2 linked regions of the Cohnella abietis genome follow. The protein of the gene in region 2 binds, or shares a complex with, the protein of the main gene of each other region. Links are inferred from orthologs where the notes say so. Each region holds a gene or a part of one and is shown on either strand. Other genes may lie near its edges. The genes, in order: KCTCHS21_RS12545 and smc.

Region 1 (10,690 bases), 1.4 Mb from region 2 along the record:
AAGTTTAACTTCAAGCTTCTCCCGCTCCCCTTCGGCAAAAGGATATTCAAAGCTATTCGACACCTCATACGGAAACCCCGCAATAGGATCTCCAGCCTTAGTAACACTCTTCAGCGGAAAATAGGTAAAGCCAAAATCAAGCAAATTCTTATGGTCCAGCCAATCGTTCCCATCATTTAATGTGACTGCTACTAGCTGCTGCCCATTTCGTGTAGCTGAGCTAACTAGAGTACGCAATGCTTGCTTTGTGTATCCTGTTTTTACGCCGTCAGCCCCATCATACATGTTCAGCATTTTATTTTTGTTTACCCATTTATAGTCCCAGGCTTCATTAGGGTTGGGGGCCGACTTCACCTTTGTTTTAACGATTTCCTTAAAATCAGGATTATGTAAGGCATATGCAGCAAGCTTAGCTAAGTCATTAGCTGAGGAATAATGATTTTCTTGATCTAATCCATGGGGATTCATAAAATGACTGTGGGTAAGGCCAATCTCCTCTGCTTTCTTATTCATAAGATAAGCGAAGCCCTCAATAGATCCCCCTACATGCTCTGCAATGGCTACTGCCGCATCATTGCCGGAACGGAGCATTAAGCCATAAAGCACATCTCTAAGCGTAATTTGCTCCCCAGCCTTCAAATAAAGCGATGAGCCCTCTTTGCCAGCAGCATTGGCGCTAACCTTTACTTTGCTATCTAATTGACCATGCTCAATGGCTACTATTGCGGTCATAATTTTCGTTAAGCTGGCAATTTTCATCGGTTCATCCCCACGCTGGGAGAACAAGATTCGCCCTGACGCCACATCAATAAGCGCCGCACCACGCGCGTGATTAGCAGGCGGACTCGGCAATGACTTAGGTTTTGCTGTAGCTGTTTGTAAGGCAAACGTGTCGGTATGGATGCTCAAGAAGATAGTAGAGAGAACAATGAGCCCTATCCCTATCACACGCAAGCTGTATTTGCCCCTATTGATGTACATGCATTTCCTCCTCCAGCCGCTTTCCCTTGCGACTCCTCCAAGTGTTCTTGTATCCATTTTATGTAGGCATGTCCAAAAGTATGTGAACAGCGTGGAACCACAAATTTACCCAAGTAAAACCTTAGCGAAAGAATAGTTATAGACAAAACTTATACATGCTGAAAAACAAAAAAAAGCCGGTCATATAGACCGGAGAGCGGTGATGATATTCAGTTGCGCCTAGCTTACATAAGATTGTCAGACGATTTGGAGGTTACCGATGGAACATGAACCTCAGCTTCCCCTGTATCTGCATTTCTTTGGAATGCATTTTTCAGCTTATCCACCCACACTGGAGCTGCATCGATCAATTTTTCCAAGATGTGTGTTTGGCTATCTAAGGGAACAACCTTCACACCCTGCGTGCCTACGACCAAGAAAGCAATCGGCGTTATCGATACACCTCCACCGCTACCTCCACCGAAAGGCATGGCAACTGAAGCATTTTGTCCTTCATGACCATTTTGTTTTTGTTGTCCCCGCGAAGCTTCATCGTTCATACCAGTAAATTCACTACCTCCAGCGGCAAAACCAAATCCGACTTTAGAAATCGGTAAAATGACACTGCCATCTGGCGTTTGAACTGGTTCACCAACAATCGTGTTAACGTCCACCATATCCTTAATGTTTTCCATGGCGGTTTGCATTAGACCGTTAATAGGGTGCTCAGCCAATGTTATTCCTCCTCATTGCGATATAAATAAGAAATTATCTACGCTTTCTGTAGTGTGTGCACAACGAGGGGGGAATATGTAGCAAACGAAATACCACCAACATTTAGGCTTCTTTCGGTCCAGTTAGCCAGTGTCGCCAAGCTCGAATAGCTTTGCCAACTCGAATAGTGTCTTTTCCCAGCTTTGCTATTATCCATAGTAATGTTCCCAAACGGATTCTAAAATCAGCCTCCCAGACGACCGTAAATTCGACTCCGCTATAGTTAGGTGTAATTTGTCCCTGCGGCGATGTATTCAACCTGACAAGCTGTCCTGCGACCCCAGAGGCGCACCCTGACACTGCCCACAGCAAGCCAGTTATAACTGCTGTTGAAGCTGCATCTCCCGTCCCCACCCGGAAATCTAATCTCCAGCGGGTACATTCTAATTTTTTCAGCGAATGCCTCGCCCAAATCTTAAAGTTCTTTGTGGATTGCAATAAGGCTCGGTAAGCCCTCATATAACGTACAACCGTGCCTTTACCTATTTTCCGTCTCGTCGGCTTTCGCTTGCTGTTGCCAGTCAAGCCCCCCGCTCTTCGTTCACGATAGATCACATTCCAGCCTTTAATCACAATAGAGGGTAGAAGGATCTGATAATGATAAAGGCCGTATAGCGCTCTAATGACAATTACGAGCTGATCCAATTGACCGCTGCGCGAATAGCGAACTCGAATACGGATAGGGGAAAATAAAGCTCCAACAACACCCACACATATAACCGCCAATATGATCCAATGCCAGAAGGCCATACTTCCCCCGCCTTTCCTAGGGTAGTATGACCTTCTGGCTTTTCTTCATTCCTTTAACATTGCTTCATTCTGTTTCCAGATCAGAATTAGATTCTAAATCTAAATCTAGATCCATATCGCTATCCATATATGATTCCGCTTGAAGCTCCTTATCCATGTCAACCATGGAAAGCTGACGACCCTCAATTCGTTCGAAGAGCATCTTCGTTCTTTCTTCCAGCTCATCGTCACCTTCAGAAGTAGAAGGTTCAGGTAAGCTTGAAATATTCGCTAAACCGAAATAATCGAGGAACGACTTAGTCGTTCCATAAAGAATAGGTCTACCTAATGCATCCGCGCGTCCCTTTTCTTCAATTAAGTCTTTATTGACGAGATTATGTAATGCTCTGTCGGCCTTGACCCCGCGAATTTCTTCGATTTCAACTCGAGTAATTGGCTGTCTGTAGGCGATAATCGACAGAGTCTCTAGTGCAGCTTGTGAAAGCGCGGCACGAGTAGGAGAATAAGCCAGTTTCTCGAAGTAAGGAGCATGGTCTATTACTGTCGTCATACGATAACCGCCCGCTACCTCTGCTATCCGAATGCCGCGTTTCTTTTTGGCAAGCTCCTTCTGAAGATCCTTCAGCACATCCTTGACGACTTCGATATCAGTCTCAACCACTTCCGCAGCCGTCTTGGCGCTTATTCCCTCGTCACCGGATACGAATAGCAATCCCTCAAGTACTGATTTCAATGTCGAGTAATCCATTGTTATCCTCTCTTCCCGTCCACGTTAACACAATTTCATCGAATAAACCGCTTTGATGGCAGGATACCCATTTCCGTTTCATTAGCTCAAGAATAGCCAGGAAGGTTACTACAATTTCCTGACGGTCCTCACCATCCCCAAGGAGCTGTGAGAATAACAGCCTTCCACCATGAGTGCGGCTTTTTAATGTATTAATTATATCACGAATGCGATCTTTTACCGATATTTCATCCTTGTGGATCGAAGAAACCCTATGGCGACCTGCCAAGCGTCGCATTGCTTTCTGGAAAGCATTTACTAGATCATCAATGTGCAAGCCTTCCACGGGATTAGTCTGCACAACCTTCTCGAAAGGAGACAAATCCGTAGGTTCACGTGTATAGACTTGACTGCGATCCCATTCCTTTTCCCTTAACTGCCCTGCCACCGATTTGAACTTTCGATATTCAAGCAGCTTACGGATTAGCTCTTCCCTAGGGTCTAAGTAATCATCATCGTCCACCGTTAGCCAAGGCTCTTCCGTTACCGGCGGCTTCGGAAGCAGCTGACGGCTCTTCATGGAAAGCAATGTAGCGGCCATGACGAGAAACTCGCTGGTAATGTCTAGCTCCAGCTCTTGCATAGCCCCGAGGTATGCCATATATTGATCCGTTATATCGTTAATCGAAATATCCTGAATATCAATTTCCGCTTTGTCGATGAGATGAAGCAATAAATCTAGCGGTCCCTCGAACGTCTCTAGCTTGTATAGCATTGCCACGCGGGTTTCTCCTCCTGCCCTACCGTTTTACTTCAGTAAACTTAATTTGAAAAATTATGTTTAGGCTATCTTTAGCCTTTAATTGAGCGAGTTAAATTCGCCATTTCGATCGCCGTAGTGGCAGCATCCCAGCCTTTATTTCCGGCTTTCGTTCCTGCACGTTCTACCGCTTGTTCAATGCTATCCGTAGTCAGTACACCGAAGATCGTCGGTACACCTGTTTTTAATGAAATGGCCGCAACACCTTTAGTTACTTCGCTGCTAACATAGTCAAAATGCGGCGTAGAACCGCGAATAACCGCCCCAAGGGTAATAACAGCATCATATTTGCCACTCTCAGCTAGCTTTTGAGCGATAAAAGGAATTTCGAACGCTCCAGGAACCCATGCAATTTCGATCTCGTTCTCCTCAACACCATGACGCTTTAATGCATCTAAAGCGCCGCCTAGCAGCTTGGAAGTAATGAACTCGTTAAATCTGCCTACAACTACCCCATATTTTAAACCTTTGGAAACTAAATGACCTTCATATACGATTGACATTTTATTCATCCTCTCATATCTCACATAGTTAGTTTATTTGTTTTATATTAAGTAATCAGGATCGCCTTTAAAGGAAAGCAGGTGACCTAGCTTATCTTTCTTCGTGTGCAAATATCCCGTATTATCTACATTCTCAGCCATCTGGATCGGAACGCGTTCTACAACATTTAGTCCATATCCCTCTAAGCCTTTGATTTTACGTGGATTATTCGTCAGCAATCGAATATCCTTGATGCCAATATCCTTCAAAATCTGCGCCCCAATGCCATATTCCCGCAAATCCGGAGCAAACCCAAGCTTAATATTCGCTTCCACAGTGTCTAATCCCTGCTCTTGGAGGCTATAAGCTTTTAATTTGTTGATTAGCCCTATCCCACGGCCTTCTTGTCTCATATAGAGCAGAACACCGCTGCCAGCTTCATCGATCTGTCTGAGCGCTGCTTCCAATTGCGGACCGCAATCGCAACGATGGGAATGGAACACATCTCCTGTTAAGCATTCGGAATGTACTCGAACCAATACGGGCTTCGAGCCGTCAATCTCACCTTTAACAAAAGCAACATGCTCTTTATTGTCCACTTCATTCGTATAAGCAAGAGCGTTAAATACACCGAAATCGGTAGGCATTCTAACCTCAACTTCTCTTTTGACAAGCTTTTCTTTCTCGTTGCGGTAGTGAATCAAGTCCTTGATCGTAATCAGCTTCAGAGAGTGCTCCTCAGCAAATATTTCAAGATCAGGCAATCTTGCCATAGTGCCATCTTCTTTAATGATTTCGCAAATGACGGCCGCAGGAGAAGATCCGCATAATTTAGCTAGGTCGACAGCTGCCTCCGTATGACCTGCCCGTCTGAGCACGCCACCCTTTTTCGCAATTAGTGGAAAAATGTGACCAGGTCTGCGGAAATCGCTTGGCTTGGCTGACGGATCGATAAGCGCCTTGACAGATATTGAACGCTCTGGAGCAGATATACCTGTCGTTGTCGAAATATGGTCAACGGAAACCGTAAACGCTGTTCCATGATAATCCGTATTGTGACTGACCATTGGCGGGAGGTCAAGAGCTTCCGCCTTCTCCGGTGTGATCGGGACGCATAGAAGTCCTCGTGCCTCCTTGATCATAAAATTTATGACCTCAGGAGTAGCCTTATCGGCAAGCGCGATTAAATCTCCTTCATTCTCGCGATCCTCATCATCGACAACAATGATCACTTTACCTCTCATTAAATCATAAATCGCATCTTCAATAAGATCAAATTTATTTCTTGCCATCTCTATCGCCCCTTTCACATAAATCCATTATCACGTAGAACAGACTCCGTTAAGCCTCCTGATCGGCTAGCTGGCTGCCCTTCTCGCATACTTAACAAATGATCAACATATTTGCCTAAAATATCGCATTCGATATTAATCGTATCTCCAGAATGTTTATGCTGCAGCACCGTTTCCTTTAGCGTGTGTGGAATAATGGAAACCGTGAACTGACTGGCGCTCCGATCGACAGATACAACTGTAAGACTAATCCCGTCTAAAGTTACCGAGCCTTGCTGCACAACATGTCGTAGGAGCTCTGAATCCTTTGGCTCAATTCGGTACACCACAGCGTTTGCTTCAACTGCCCTGTCTCGAATCGTGCCCGTTCCATCCACATGACCTTGGACGAGATGACCTCCGAATCGCCCACCGACCTTCATCGCCCGTTCCAGATTTAACGCGCTTCCTGGTTGAATGGAGTGTAGGTTCGTTAATCGGTAGGTTTCAGGCATTACATCAACGCTGAAGGTGCTGCGATCGAAATCTACTACAGTTAAGCAAACACCATTCACTGCTATACTATCGCCCATTTTTACGTCAGTTAGCACTTCAGAAGCAGATATACTAAGTATCATCGCTTCCCCCCGTCGCTGGACCGACCGGAGCGTACCCATTTCTTCAATGAGTCCCGTAAACATTTACTTCTCCTCCTTAACGTCGGCCTTCCCAAGATGCTCAATTGATGAATTGCTTGTCGGATAGCCCGAGATGCACCAATCCTCGCCGTATGCCTGCATAGATACCCCCTGTAAACGAAGGGCTGAGGACATTTCCTCTGGACCTTTATAAGCAAAAGCAGATGGAGCGCCATCCCCGCCAACAATGATGGGGGCATAGAACAACATTAGCTTATCGACCAAACCAGCTTCCAGCATAGCTCCGTTCAGCATACCTCCACCCTCAAGCAGAATGGAGCTTATTCCACGTTCCCCGATCAAGGCCATTGCCTTAACAAGATCAACACGAGGACCTGCGCCACATTGGAGCACCTCTACACCTTGATCTTCTAGTTGCCTGACTTTTGTAAGCTCGGCGAGATCAGTTGTCAATATGATCGTAGGTGCAGCTTCGTTAAGAACACGCGAGGTGAGTGGAACCCTCAGCCTAGAATCAACGATAATCCGCGTCGGGTGTAAGCCCGGTACGCTTAATCTCGTCGTGAGCTCAGGATCATCTGAGACAACAGTATCTACACCTACCATAATGGCATTATGCCGGTGTCTTAGCGTGTGCACAGCTTCACGAGACTTTTCCCCCGTTATCCATCTACTATGCCCCGTGCGAGTTGCTATACGACCATCAAGCGACAAAGCCGTTTTCAAGGTTACGAAAGGCATTTTGGTTAAAATAAACTTGTTAAATACTTCGTTTATTTGGGTAGCCTTCGTTTCAAGTATTCCAACCTCTACTTGAATACCCGACTCCCGTAACCTCTGAATGCCTTTGCCCGCTACTAACGGATTTGGATCGACAGTTGCAACAACGACCCGGGATACGCCTTCCACAATAAGTCTTTCGCAGCAGGGAGGCGTAACGCCATAGTGGCTGCACGGCTCTAACGTCACATAAGCCGTCGCTCCTCGCGCCTGCTCTCCTGCCATATTTAAGGCATTAACCTCCGCATGACCTTCGCCACGCTTCAAGTGAGCACCCATCCCTACTATTCGTCCGCTATGGACGATAACACAGCCGACTACCGGATTAACACCGGTTTGACCGGATGCACTTTCCGCTAAATTCAGAGCCAATTGCATATAAAATTCGTCATTCAGCATTTCCATGCGCATCATCCTCTCCCGCAGACGAACATATAACAAGCAGAAAACCCCCAGGATTAAGCCCCGGGGGTGAGAGATACACAGCGTTAAACAGACCCTGTAATGCATGCCCTTAAAAGATGACTAAATAGCCTGTCAATGTCGCAGGTTTGTGAAAAAAAGAACAAACAACTTCGTTTTTCGTCGGTGTTCTTACGCAAACTTGGCTTTTATGGACACGGCATGGCCGCGCTGTGCTTCCTTCTCCCATCCAGACTTTCACTGTCGGTCCCGGAATTTCACCAGGTCCACCGAATCACGCCCGCCGGTTATCCGGAAGAAGCGATTACGGGTCACGGACTGACGGCTGGGAACTCATATGCCTGCTGGCATACTTCAGGTTCCACTGCCGATCACCGCCGGTGGGGAATTACGCCCCGCCCCGAAGGTAAGCAACTTGTTGAGAGAAAGTGTACCACTCTCACAATCAAATTTCAAGTGAAAGCTAGTAAAAAGCAAGTAAAACACTTGGAATTAAATTATTATGGTGGTTTTGGCCCGGTCTGGCGAGGGGAATTAGTCGGTGCTGCCGCTTAATTTCCAACTCAAATTTGAACAAATGGGGGAGTTAGTCGGTGACGCTGCTTAACTTCTACTCATACCTGGAGCTGTGGATAGATTTAGTCGGTGACGTCGCTTAATTCTCCTCTTGCCTGCTCCTGTGGCAGGATTTAGTCGGTGGCTCCTCTTAATTTCTCCTCATGCCTGCTCCTATGGCGGGAATTAGTCGGTGGTACCGCTTAATTTCCCCTCATACCTGCTCCTGTAGCAGGATTTAGTCGGTGACGTCGCTTAATTTCTCCTCTTGCCTGCTCATGTTGCGGGAATTAGTCGGTGGCTCCTCTTAATTTCTCCTCATGGCTGCTCCTATGGCGGGAATTAGTCGGTGACGTCGCTTAATTTCTCCTCATGCTTGCTCCTGCGGCGTGAATTAGTCGGTGCTACCGCTTAATTTCTCCTCATGCTTGCTCCTGTGGCAGGATTTAGTCCGTGACTCCTTTTAATTTCCCTTATACCTTGCTCCTATGGCGAGAATTAGTCGGTGGCTCCTCTTAATTTCCCCTCATACCTGCTCCTGTGGCGAGAATTAGTCGGTGGCATCGCTTAGGTTCCTCCTCTTGCCTGCTCCTGTGGCAGGATTTAGTCGGTGGTACCGCTTAATTTCCCCTCATACCTGCTCCTGTGGCGGGAATTAGTCGGTGACGTCGCTTAATTTCTCCTCTTGCCTGCTCCTGTGGCAGGATTTAGTCGGTGGTACCGCTTAATTTCCCCTCATACCTGCTCCAGTGGCGGAAATTAGTCGGTGACGTCGCTTAATTTCTCCTCTTGCCTGCTCCTGTGGCAGGATTTAGTCGGTGGTACCGCTTATTGGTAGTTTGTAAGCTGCTGGCAGCGGTCTAATTAGTTGAATTACGAAGCTTCGGGCGCTGCAAGACGCTGTGAGCGGACTAATTGGCTGAATTACGGGGGGCGGGCGCTGCAGACGCTGACAACGGATTAATTCGCTGAATTACGGGGGGCGGGCGCTGCAGACGCTGACAACGGACTAATTCGCTGAATTACGGGGGGCGGACGCTGCAAGGCGCTGACAACGGACTAATTGGTTGAATTACGGGGGTTTGTGGGCTGTAAGACGTTTGAGCAGACTAATTGGTTGAATTAAGGGGGTTCGGGCGCTGCAAGACGCTGGCAGCGGTCTACTTTTGCCGCGCGCGGGTGATATGAGCTCACAAAAAACCCGAGCTCGCAGCCCAAAGGCTGAAGCACGGGTTCGTTGCTACACTCTATACCGCGTCGCTAACTCGGATAGATTCCATTTTTTCTTGCCCTTTAAGAGAATCTACAAGCTCCATACCGGAGCTTACTTTCCCAAACACCGTATGAACGCCATCTAGGTGCGGCTGCGGCTGAAAACAGATGTAGAACTGGCTTCCGCCTGTGTTCGGTCCACGGTGTGCCATAGCTAAGCTACCGCGCTCGTGTTTGTTTTTATTATGCTCGCAGTTGATCGAATATCCAGGACCACCTGTACCATTACCATTCGGGCAGCCACCTTGTGCGACAAACCCTGGAATAACACGGTGGAACGGAATTCCATCATAGAATCCCTCATTAGCTAGCTTCTCGAAGTTGGCAACGGTGTTAGGAGCATCCTCGTTGAATAGTTCCAATGTAATCTCTTTACCATCAGCCAATTTAATCAGTGCTTGTTTAGACAATATAATGACCTCCTCAAATCAATTCGCTCTATTGTACAACAATTTGAGGAAAACCAAAAGTTTGAATAAACAATGGACATGCTTAACTGATCGCACTGGAACGCACTTGATCGCACTAGCCGCACAAAATCACACTAGAAGTACTTTCAACTACCCCATATGAAAGAATCAGTCTCCTTACTTCGAAACAGCTTCCTTCTGCAAGCGCTGTGGAATGATATCATTACCAACAATGTTATGATAAGTTTCACGAGCTACAACGAGATCTGCTTTGCCGTCCTTAACGAACACAACAGCTGGGCGACGAATCCGGTTATAGTTGCTTGCCATTGCATAATTGTAAGCACCTGTGCAGAATACAGCCAGCAAATCACCAGACTGAACAGCAGGCAGCTTCAAATCCCATATAAGCATATCTCCGCTCTCACAACATTTTCCAGCAACAGACACTAGCTCGTTTAATGTATCGTTCGCACGGTTCGCCAGAACCGCCTCATATTTAGACTCGTATAAAGCAGGACGCGGGTTGTCAGTCATTCCACCATCAACTGCAATATATTTACGAACCCCTGGGATGTCCTTACTTGTCCCTACTGTATACAAAGTCGTACCTGCATCGCCGATAATACTGCGGCCCGGCTCGATCCATACTTCAGGCAACGCAAAGTTCGCATTTTCGCAAGTCGTCCGAACAGCATCGGCAATAGCTTGCACATAAACACCAACAGGGAGCGGCTGATCGCCTTCCACATAACGGATTCCGAAGCCTCCACCCAAGTTAAGAACTGTGAATGTGTGATTAAGCC
Region 2 (7,598 bases):
GCCTTGTTGAAGCAAGCTTTCACGCATGCCTCCTATGTGAATGAGCAACGAGGAGCCCGCATTGAAGATAATGAAAGATTAGAGTTTCTTGGCGATGCGGTGCTGCAGCTGACCGTATCCGAATATTTATATCGCCTCTATCCGGATTCTCCGGAAGGGGAAATGACCCGTTTGCGGGCGAGTATCGTCTGTGAACCATCGCTTGTCCGTTTTGCCGAGGCGCTCGAATTCGGGCAGGTCGTGCTGCTGGGCAAAGGGGAGGAGCAAACGGGAGGCCGGACTAGGCCATCTTTGCTTGCGGACGCTTTTGAAGCGTTCTTAGGCGCTCTTTATTTGGATCAGGGATTAAATGCTGTTCGTGCGTTTTTAGATCGCTATTTATTTTCTTTACTTCCTAGGGACAAGCAAGCATCACTCAAGGATTTCAAGACGGAGCTGCAGGAGAAAGTACAACAATTGTCAATGGGAGCGCTTGATTACCAGATCGTGGAGGAGCTTGGGCCCGCTCATGATCGGGAATTCGTAGCTATTGTTGTTGTCGGCAAGAAGCAGCTCGGCAAGGGGATCGGACGATCAAAGAAGGAAGCGGAGCAGCAAGCTGCTTCTGAAGCGCTGACAACGTTTGCGAAGCAATATCCAGAGTAAGGGCCGACTCGAGAGGGGAATTTATCCTTATGTTTTTGAAAAGAATCGAGCTGACTGGTTTTAAGTCATTCGCGGACCGGACCGAGTTGGAATTTGTGCGTGGTATTACTGCGGTGGTCGGACCAAATGGGAGTGGAAAGAGCAACATTTCCGATGGCATTCGTTGGGTGCTCGGTGAGCAAAGTGCGAAATCCCTTCGCGGTGGCAATATGCAAGATATTATTTTTGCCGGGAGTGATTCTCGTAAGGCTGTTAACTTTGGGGAAGTCTCTTTAACGCTAGATAATATGGACAAGGCGTTGCCACTAGACTTCAGCGAGGTTACGGTTACGCGTAGGGTTCATCGGAATGGTGAAAGCGAGTACTTAATTAATAAGCAGCCTTGCCGACTGAAGGATATTACTGAGCTGTTCATGGACACGGGTATTGGACGTGAAGCTTATTCTATTATCGGGCAAGGGAGAATTGAGGAAATCTTAAGCACGCGGTCTGAGGATCGGCGGGGGATTTTCGAAGAAGCTTCAGGAATCGTGAAATACAAAAGCCGGAAAAAGGAAGCGCAGAAGAAGCTTGAGGATACAGAGGGCAATCTGCTGCGGATTCACGATTTGGTTAGCGAGCTTAAAGGTCAGATCGAGCCGTTGAAAAATCAATCGGAAAAAGCCGAGGCTTATAAGCAATTAAAAGAGGATTTGAAAAATAAAGAAATCGCAATGTACGTTCATCAGATCGAAGGAGTTCATACCTCCTGGTCGCAGACGAACGAACGGTTAGCGGTTCTTCGTGATGAGCAGCTCGGTTTGTCGACTTTCGTTAGTCAGCACGATTCGATACTGGAAGAAGAACGTCAGGCGTTAGTTCATCTTGAGGAGCTGTTGGAGAAGCTTCAGGACGAATTGCTGCGCTGCAGTGAGGAAACCGAGAAGTCGGAAGGGTATGTCGAATTGCTTAATGAACGTCGCAGCAATCTCGAACGCACTCGCGAAGGCTTGCAGCAATCGTTGACATCTGCGGAAGAAAGATTCGAACAGGCCTCCGCCGAAGAAGTTGTTCTGAAGGGTAAGCGTGCAGAGCTTGAAGCTTTACTGAAGGAGCAGTCTACTAAGCTCTATGAGGAAGAAGAAAAGCTTGCGTTCGCAGATGGAAGCTCTGAGGCTGAAGAGCGGCTGAAGGCTGAGCTATTCGACACACTTAATGCTATGGCCCAAGCACGTAATGATATCCGTTACGGCGAAGGACAACGTGAAGTGTTGGAGCGTCGGGTTTCAAGGATTAAAGAAGAAGAAGCTAAATGGATGGAGCAATTACAGGCGCTAAAGGACAAGCGTGCTCAGCTGGATCAAAGGCATGAGGCAGTCAAACTGGCATTGACTGAAGTGCGTGATCGTTATGTTGCAGAGGGTGCTCGTTCGTCCGAGCTTCAGCGCAAGCTTGAGGAATTGCAAGCGGGAGTGCGCCGTTTCGAGCAGAAACGTGAAGCGTTAGTTTCTCGTCGGGATACGATTAAAGAGCTGCAAAACGATTATGACGGCTTCCAACACGGTGTTCGGGAAGTGCTAAAGGCGTCTAAACGCGGCAACCTGCATGGTGTTCATGGGGCGGTAGCGGAGCTAATAAATGTACCAGCTCATCTGGAGGTCGCTATCGAAACGGCGCTAGGTGGAGCACTTCAGCATATCGTTATGGAAGACGAGAAGCTTTCTCGTACGGCTATCGCTTATTTGAAGCAGCGCCAGTCAGGTCGCGCGACCTTCCTTCCATTAGATGTTATCCGAGCAAGGCATATGTCAGATAGTGATCGCCGTTCTCTGGAGCAGGCTGATGGCTTTATCGGAGTGGCATCTGAGCTTGTTGGTTCAGAGCCCAAATATGCAGCAATCGTCAGCAGCATGCTTGGAAATGTACTGATTTCAGAAACATTGGAACAAGCTAACCGCATTGCTTCGAGGCTGCAATACCGGTTCCGCGTCGTTACTCGTGACGGCGATATTGTAAATGCCGGCGGGTCAATGACAGGGGGTAGCCTGTCGAAGAAATCTTCTAGCTTGCTTGGCCGTCAGCGGCAGCTTGAAGAATTAGAGCGGGAGATCAAGGAAGCCGAAGTTGCCCGCGAGCGTTCGAAGGCAGAAGTGGACGACTTGAAGAAAGAGCTTGTCATAGCAGCTCAAAATATTGAACAGCTGCGTAATCAAGGCGAGCAGGAACGGTTAAATGAGCAGCAGGTTTCAGGTGAGCACCAGCAGCTTCTACAGGATGAGAAGCAGTTAGATGAGCAGCGCGCCGCGTTGCTTAGTGAGAAGGCCGCCTTTGATATCGAAGCGGGAGGGCTTAATTCTAGCCGGGAAGAAGCCGAAATCCGGCTTGCTGCGCTTACGGAAGAAGAAGGGCGAATTCAGAAGCGAATTGCCGAAGCGGAGGAATTACGCCGTAAGAGCCAATCCGCTAAAGAAGAGCTTCAGGCGACCCTCACAGATATGAAGGTTTCAATAGCACGTATGGAGCAGGACCGGAGTGCGCTGGATGAGCAAGCGAATCGCCAACGTGCTGATTTGTCTCGTTTGACTGTGGAGAGAAAGCAGTTCAAAGAATCTATGGAGCATAATGAGGCAGAAACTGTGCGCACAAATGCAGAATCTGTAGAGCACAGAGAACGGCTCAATGAGCTCCGTATTCAGAAGAAACAATTTACGGAAAACATTGAATTCAAACGTGCAGATCGAGCTGAGAAGCACCGTGATTTGGAGCGCAAGGAAGGCGAAACGAAGGATCAGCGCGCGAAGCTGAGAAGCGTTGAGGAAAGCTTGCGTCAAGCTGAGATTGCGGTTAATAGGATGGATGTAGAGCTCGACAATCTCCTTCGCAAGCTAACAGAGGAATACGAGATTGGATTTGAGCTCGCGAAGGAACGTTATCCCGTTCCTGAGGACATTGTGACTACCCAGAATGAAGTCCGGGATATGAAACGTAAAATAACGATGCTAGGCGAAGTAAATCTAGGGGCAATTGAAGAATATAAGCGGGTATTCGAACGGTTCGACTTCCTATCCGTGCAAGAAAATGACCTTATTGAAGCGAAGACAAAGCTTCACGGCATTATCCGCGAGATGGATGAGGAAATGTCCAAGCGATTCCGCACGACGTTCGAGGAAATACGCAAGCATTTCGTAGTCGTGTTTTCTCGTATGTTCGGTGGCGGTCGTGCCGATCTTGTTCTTGTTGACCCAGATCATCCGTTAGATACAGGTATAGATATCGTTGCACAGCCACCTGGCAAGAAGCTAACCAATTTACAGCTTCTGTCGGGAGGAGAGCGGGCACTTACAGCTATCGCATTGCTTTTCGCTATTTTGAACGTCAAGCCAGTGCCATTCTGCGTATTGGATGAAGTTGAAGCGGCGTTAGATGAAGCGAATGTAGCCCGTTATGCCCAGTACATGAGAGAGTTTTCCGATTCGACGCAATTCATCGTCGTTACTCACCGTAAAGGTACGATGGAGGAAGCGGATGTGTTATACGGGGTTACGATGGAGGAAGGCGGAGTTTCCAAGCTCGTTTCCGTCCGTCTTGAGGACAGCGAGGAACTAACTAGTACAGCTACGGCGTAATAAAGAGACAGATGGTATGCAATAGGAATAGGTTGGAGGAATCGGGTATGAGTTTTTTTAAGAGGTTGAAGGAAAGCATTGCCTCCAAGACGGAAGCGGTAACGAGTAAATTTCGTGAAGGATTGGCGAAAACACGTGATGCGTTTGTTGGTAAAGTAGAGGAACTATTCAGCCGCCGCAAAAAGATAGATGAAGAGTTTTTTGAAGAGCTGGAAGAAATACTGATTGGGGCAGACGTCGGCGTAAATACGGTTATGGGCTTGATCGATGAGCTTCGTGCGGAAGTGAAAAAACGCAAAATTGAAGATCCTGCTGATCTCAGGCCGATTTTGTCAGAGAAGCTAGTGGATATGTTGCAAGGGGAAGACCAAGATATAAATCTCAAAGAAAATGCAAATGGAATTACGGTAATTTTGTTTGTTGGCGTTAACGGCGTTGGTAAAACAACGACAATTGGTAAGCTAGCGTGGCGCTACAAGCAGCAAGGAAAGAAAGTGCTTTTGGCAGCTGGAGATACTTTTCGTGCGGGTGCGATTGAGCAGCTAGAGGTTTGGGGCGGACGTGTAGGGGTTCAGGTTATTAAGCAGGAATCCGGCTCCGACCCTGCAGCGGTTATGTTTGACGCAGTACAAGCTGCGAAAAAGCAAAACGTGGATGTACTGATCTGCGATACGGCTGGGAGATTGCAAAATAAGGCGAACCTTATGGAAGAGCTCGCTAAAATTCATCGGGTTATTCAACGGGAAATTCCTGGTGCCCCACATGAAACCTTGCTAGTGCTTGATGCTACGACAGGTCAGAATGCTCTTCAGCAAGCAAAGCTGTTCGGAGAGAAAAGCGGTGTTACCGGATTGGTGCTTACGAAGCTGGACGGAACGGCAAAGGGTGGTATCGTCATCGCCATCCGCAATGAGCTTTCACTTCCGGTGAAATTCGTTGGCTTGGGAGAGAAGATGGATGACCTGCAGCAGTTCGATGCGGATCAATTCGTTCATGCCCTGTTTGCGGGTTTAGCTGGTACGGATGAAGAGGAAAATACCGAAACGAATTAATGAATAAGATGTTAAGGGATTTCCCTTGACATCTTATTTGCTTTTGAGTAACATAGTGAGAGTAGTTAGGTTGTAAAGGTATTTCCCTTGACAATGAGATTGCGGGTTATCGCAAATGCGATCAAGAACGATTTTTCCGCAGGGGAATGAAGGGGGCAGCCATTGTGGACGGGGAGAAAGCATTAGAAAAGACGAACCGAATCAATGCGCTGTTTGATTTTTACGGACCACTGCTCACTGACAAACAGCAAACATTCTTAAAATGCTACTTTCACGATGATTATACGTTGGGTGAAATTGCAGCCGATTTTCAGATTAGCCGACAAGCAGTGTATGAGCATCTGAAGCGGGCAGAGCAAGTGTTGGAGGATTACGAATCCAAGCTTCAGCTTGCGGACAGGCATGGACGGTTACATGCAGGAATTGATCTGCTGGAGTCGCAAATTGCTGGATTACCGGAACAATGGCGACAGACGTTTGCCGAAACCGCCGCTAAGCTGCGGAGTAGCGAATGAATCGAACAACCCAAGAACAACGATAAATACGTAAAAAACCGTTCCGAAGGAGGGATGGGAATATGGCATTCGAAGGATTATCAACCCGGCTGCAGAACGTATTCGGCAAGCTGAAGGGTCGAGGTAAAGTAAGCGAGGATGATGTTAACGACGCGATGCGTGAGGTGCGTCTTGCCCTCTTGGAAGCTGACGTTAACTTCAAGGTTGTTAAAGATTTCATCGCCAAGGTGAAAGAACGTGCCACTGGCCTAGAGGTAATGAAGAGCTTTACACCTGCGATGGTCATTATCGACATTGTTAACAAAGAATTAACCGAGCTTATGGGCGGCACACAGGAAAAGCTGATTAAGGCGAATAAGCCTCCTACAGTTATTCTAATGGCGGGTCTACAGGGTGCGGGTAAGACAACCTTAACGGGTAAGCTAGCCAAGCTACTGCAATCACAGAATCACAAGCCTTTGCTTGTTGCAGGCGATATCTATCGTCCCGCAGCTATCAAGCAATTGCAAGTGCTCGGAGGCCAGATCAGCGTTCCGGTGTTCACGCTTGGTGACGAGGTTAGTCCTGTCGAAATTGCAAAGCAAGGTGTTCAATTAGCTAAGGATCAAGGTAATGATTATGTCATAATCGATACTGCAGGCCGATTGCAAATTGATGCTGAGCTTATGCAAGAGATCAAAGACATTCATTCTGCGGTCAACCCTGATGAAGTATTACTCGTCGTTGATGCAATGACTGGACAAGAAGCGGTTAATGTTGCAAAAAGCTTCCACGAGCAGCTAGCGCTTACCGGAGTTGTTCTGACTAAGCTTGATGGAGATACTCGTGGTGGTGCTGCGTTATCTGTTAAGGCTGTAACCGGCTGTCCGATCAAGTTTGCTTCAACAGGTGAGAAGATTGATCAGCTTGAAGCGTTCCATCCGGATCGGATGGCTTCGCGAATACTCGGTATGGGTGACATGCTGTCACTGATAGAGAAAGCCCAGACGAACATGGATGCGGAGAAGGCAGCCGAGATGGAGCGCAAAATGCGCACCGCGGATTTCACCTTTGACGATTTCCTTGAGCAGATGGAGCAGGTTCGCAAGATGGGGCCGCTAGATCAGCTGCTTGATATGATGCCTGGAATGAACAAGCTTAAAGGTAATCCGAACTTCAAGATCGATGAGAAGCAAATCGCGCGTACTGAAGCGATTGCTAAGTCAATGACGAAGGCAGAGAAGAAGAAGCCGGATATCATTAACTACAGCCGACGTAAGAGAATAGCGGCAGGTAGCGGAACGACCGTTGCTGACGTTAATCGACTGCTGAAGCAATTCGAGGATATGAAGAAGATGATGAAGCAGTTTTCCGGCATGATGGGTCCTAAAGGACCTAAGGGCGGCATGAAGGGCCTGAAAAACATGTTCGGTGGCGGCAAGAATATGAAGTTCCCGTTCTAAAATAGATTTTATTCTTTTCAAGGAGGTGAAAGTTAAATGTCAGTTCGCATTCGTTTGAAACGTATCGGTGCTCATAAAGCTCCGTTCTATCGCGTAGTTGTTTCGGATTCCCGTTCCCCTCGTGATGGTCGTTTTATTGAAGAAATCGGCGTGTACAATCCGGTTGCTCAACCAGCCCACGTACAAATCGACGAGGAAAAAGCTTTGAAATGGCTGCAAAACGGCGCACAAGCGTCCGATACAGTTCGCAACCTTCTTAGCAAAGCCGGTGTTTTGAAAAAGTTCCACGATTCCAAGCTCCAGAAGTAATCGTCATTAAACCGGAGGGCTGAGCCATGG

Evidence for each region.
Region 1: the proteins of smc (region 2) and KCTCHS21_RS12545 are in contact, whole or in part, in a crystal structure (PDB 3ZGX), measured with the Bacillus subtilis proteins. The link is inferred for Cohnella abietis from one-to-one orthologs.

What each region holds. Positions count from the first base shown.
Region 1 is NZ_AP019400.1:2,954,064-2,964,753, reverse strand. The notes cover bases 2,094-5,091. They hold KCTCHS21_RS12545 (segregation and condensation protein A), read right to left. Parts: upstream 3,987-5,091; coding sequence 3,201-3,986; downstream 2,094-3,200. Other genes in these bases: KCTCHS21_RS12535 (bifunctional 3,4-dihydroxy-2-butanone-4-phosphate synthase/GTP cyclohydrolase II), read right to left, coding at 4,577-5,091; ribH (6,7-dimethyl-8-ribityllumazine synthase), read right to left, coding at 4,064-4,534; scpB (SMC-Scp complex subunit ScpB), read right to left, coding at 2,549-3,232; KCTCHS21_RS12555 (DUF2953 domain-containing protein), read right to left, coding at 2,094-2,484. In the rest of the region: KCTCHS21_RS12565 (D-alanyl-D-alanine carboxypeptidase family protein), read right to left, coding at 1-981; ytfJ (GerW family sporulation protein), read right to left, coding at 1,206-1,694; more of KCTCHS21_RS12555, read right to left, coding at 1,798-2,093; more of KCTCHS21_RS12535, read right to left, coding at 5,092-5,806; ribE (riboflavin synthase), read right to left, coding at 5,821-6,486; bifunctional diaminohydroxyphosphoribosylaminopyrimidine deaminase/5-amino-6-(5-phosphoribosylamino)uracil reductase RibD, read right to left, coding at 6,487-7,629; KCTCHS21_RS12520 (peptidylprolyl isomerase), read right to left, coding at 9,450-9,884; lysA (diaminopimelate decarboxylase), read right to left, coding at 10,062-10,690. UniProt on the Bacillus subtilis protein: Participates in chromosomal partition during cell division. May act via the formation of a condensin-like complex containing Smc and ScpB that pull DNA away from mid-cell into both cell halves.
Region 2 is NZ_AP019400.1:4,322,991-4,330,588, reverse strand. What follows is about bases 292-4,450. They hold smc (chromosome segregation protein SMC), read left to right. Parts: upstream 292-674; coding sequence 675-4,250; downstream 4,251-4,450. Other genes in these bases: ftsY (signal recognition particle-docking protein FtsY), read left to right, coding at 4,298-4,450; rnc (ribonuclease III), read left to right, coding at 292-645. Outside these bases: more of rnc, read left to right, coding at 1-291; more of ftsY, read left to right, coding at 4,451-5,302; YlxM family DNA-binding protein, read left to right, coding at 5,467-5,817; ffh (signal recognition particle protein), read left to right, coding at 5,880-7,259; rpsP (30S ribosomal protein S16), read left to right, coding at 7,296-7,568; KCTCHS21_RS18940 (KH domain-containing protein), read left to right, coding at 7,595-7,598. UniProt on the Bacillus subtilis protein: Required for chromosome condensation and partitioning.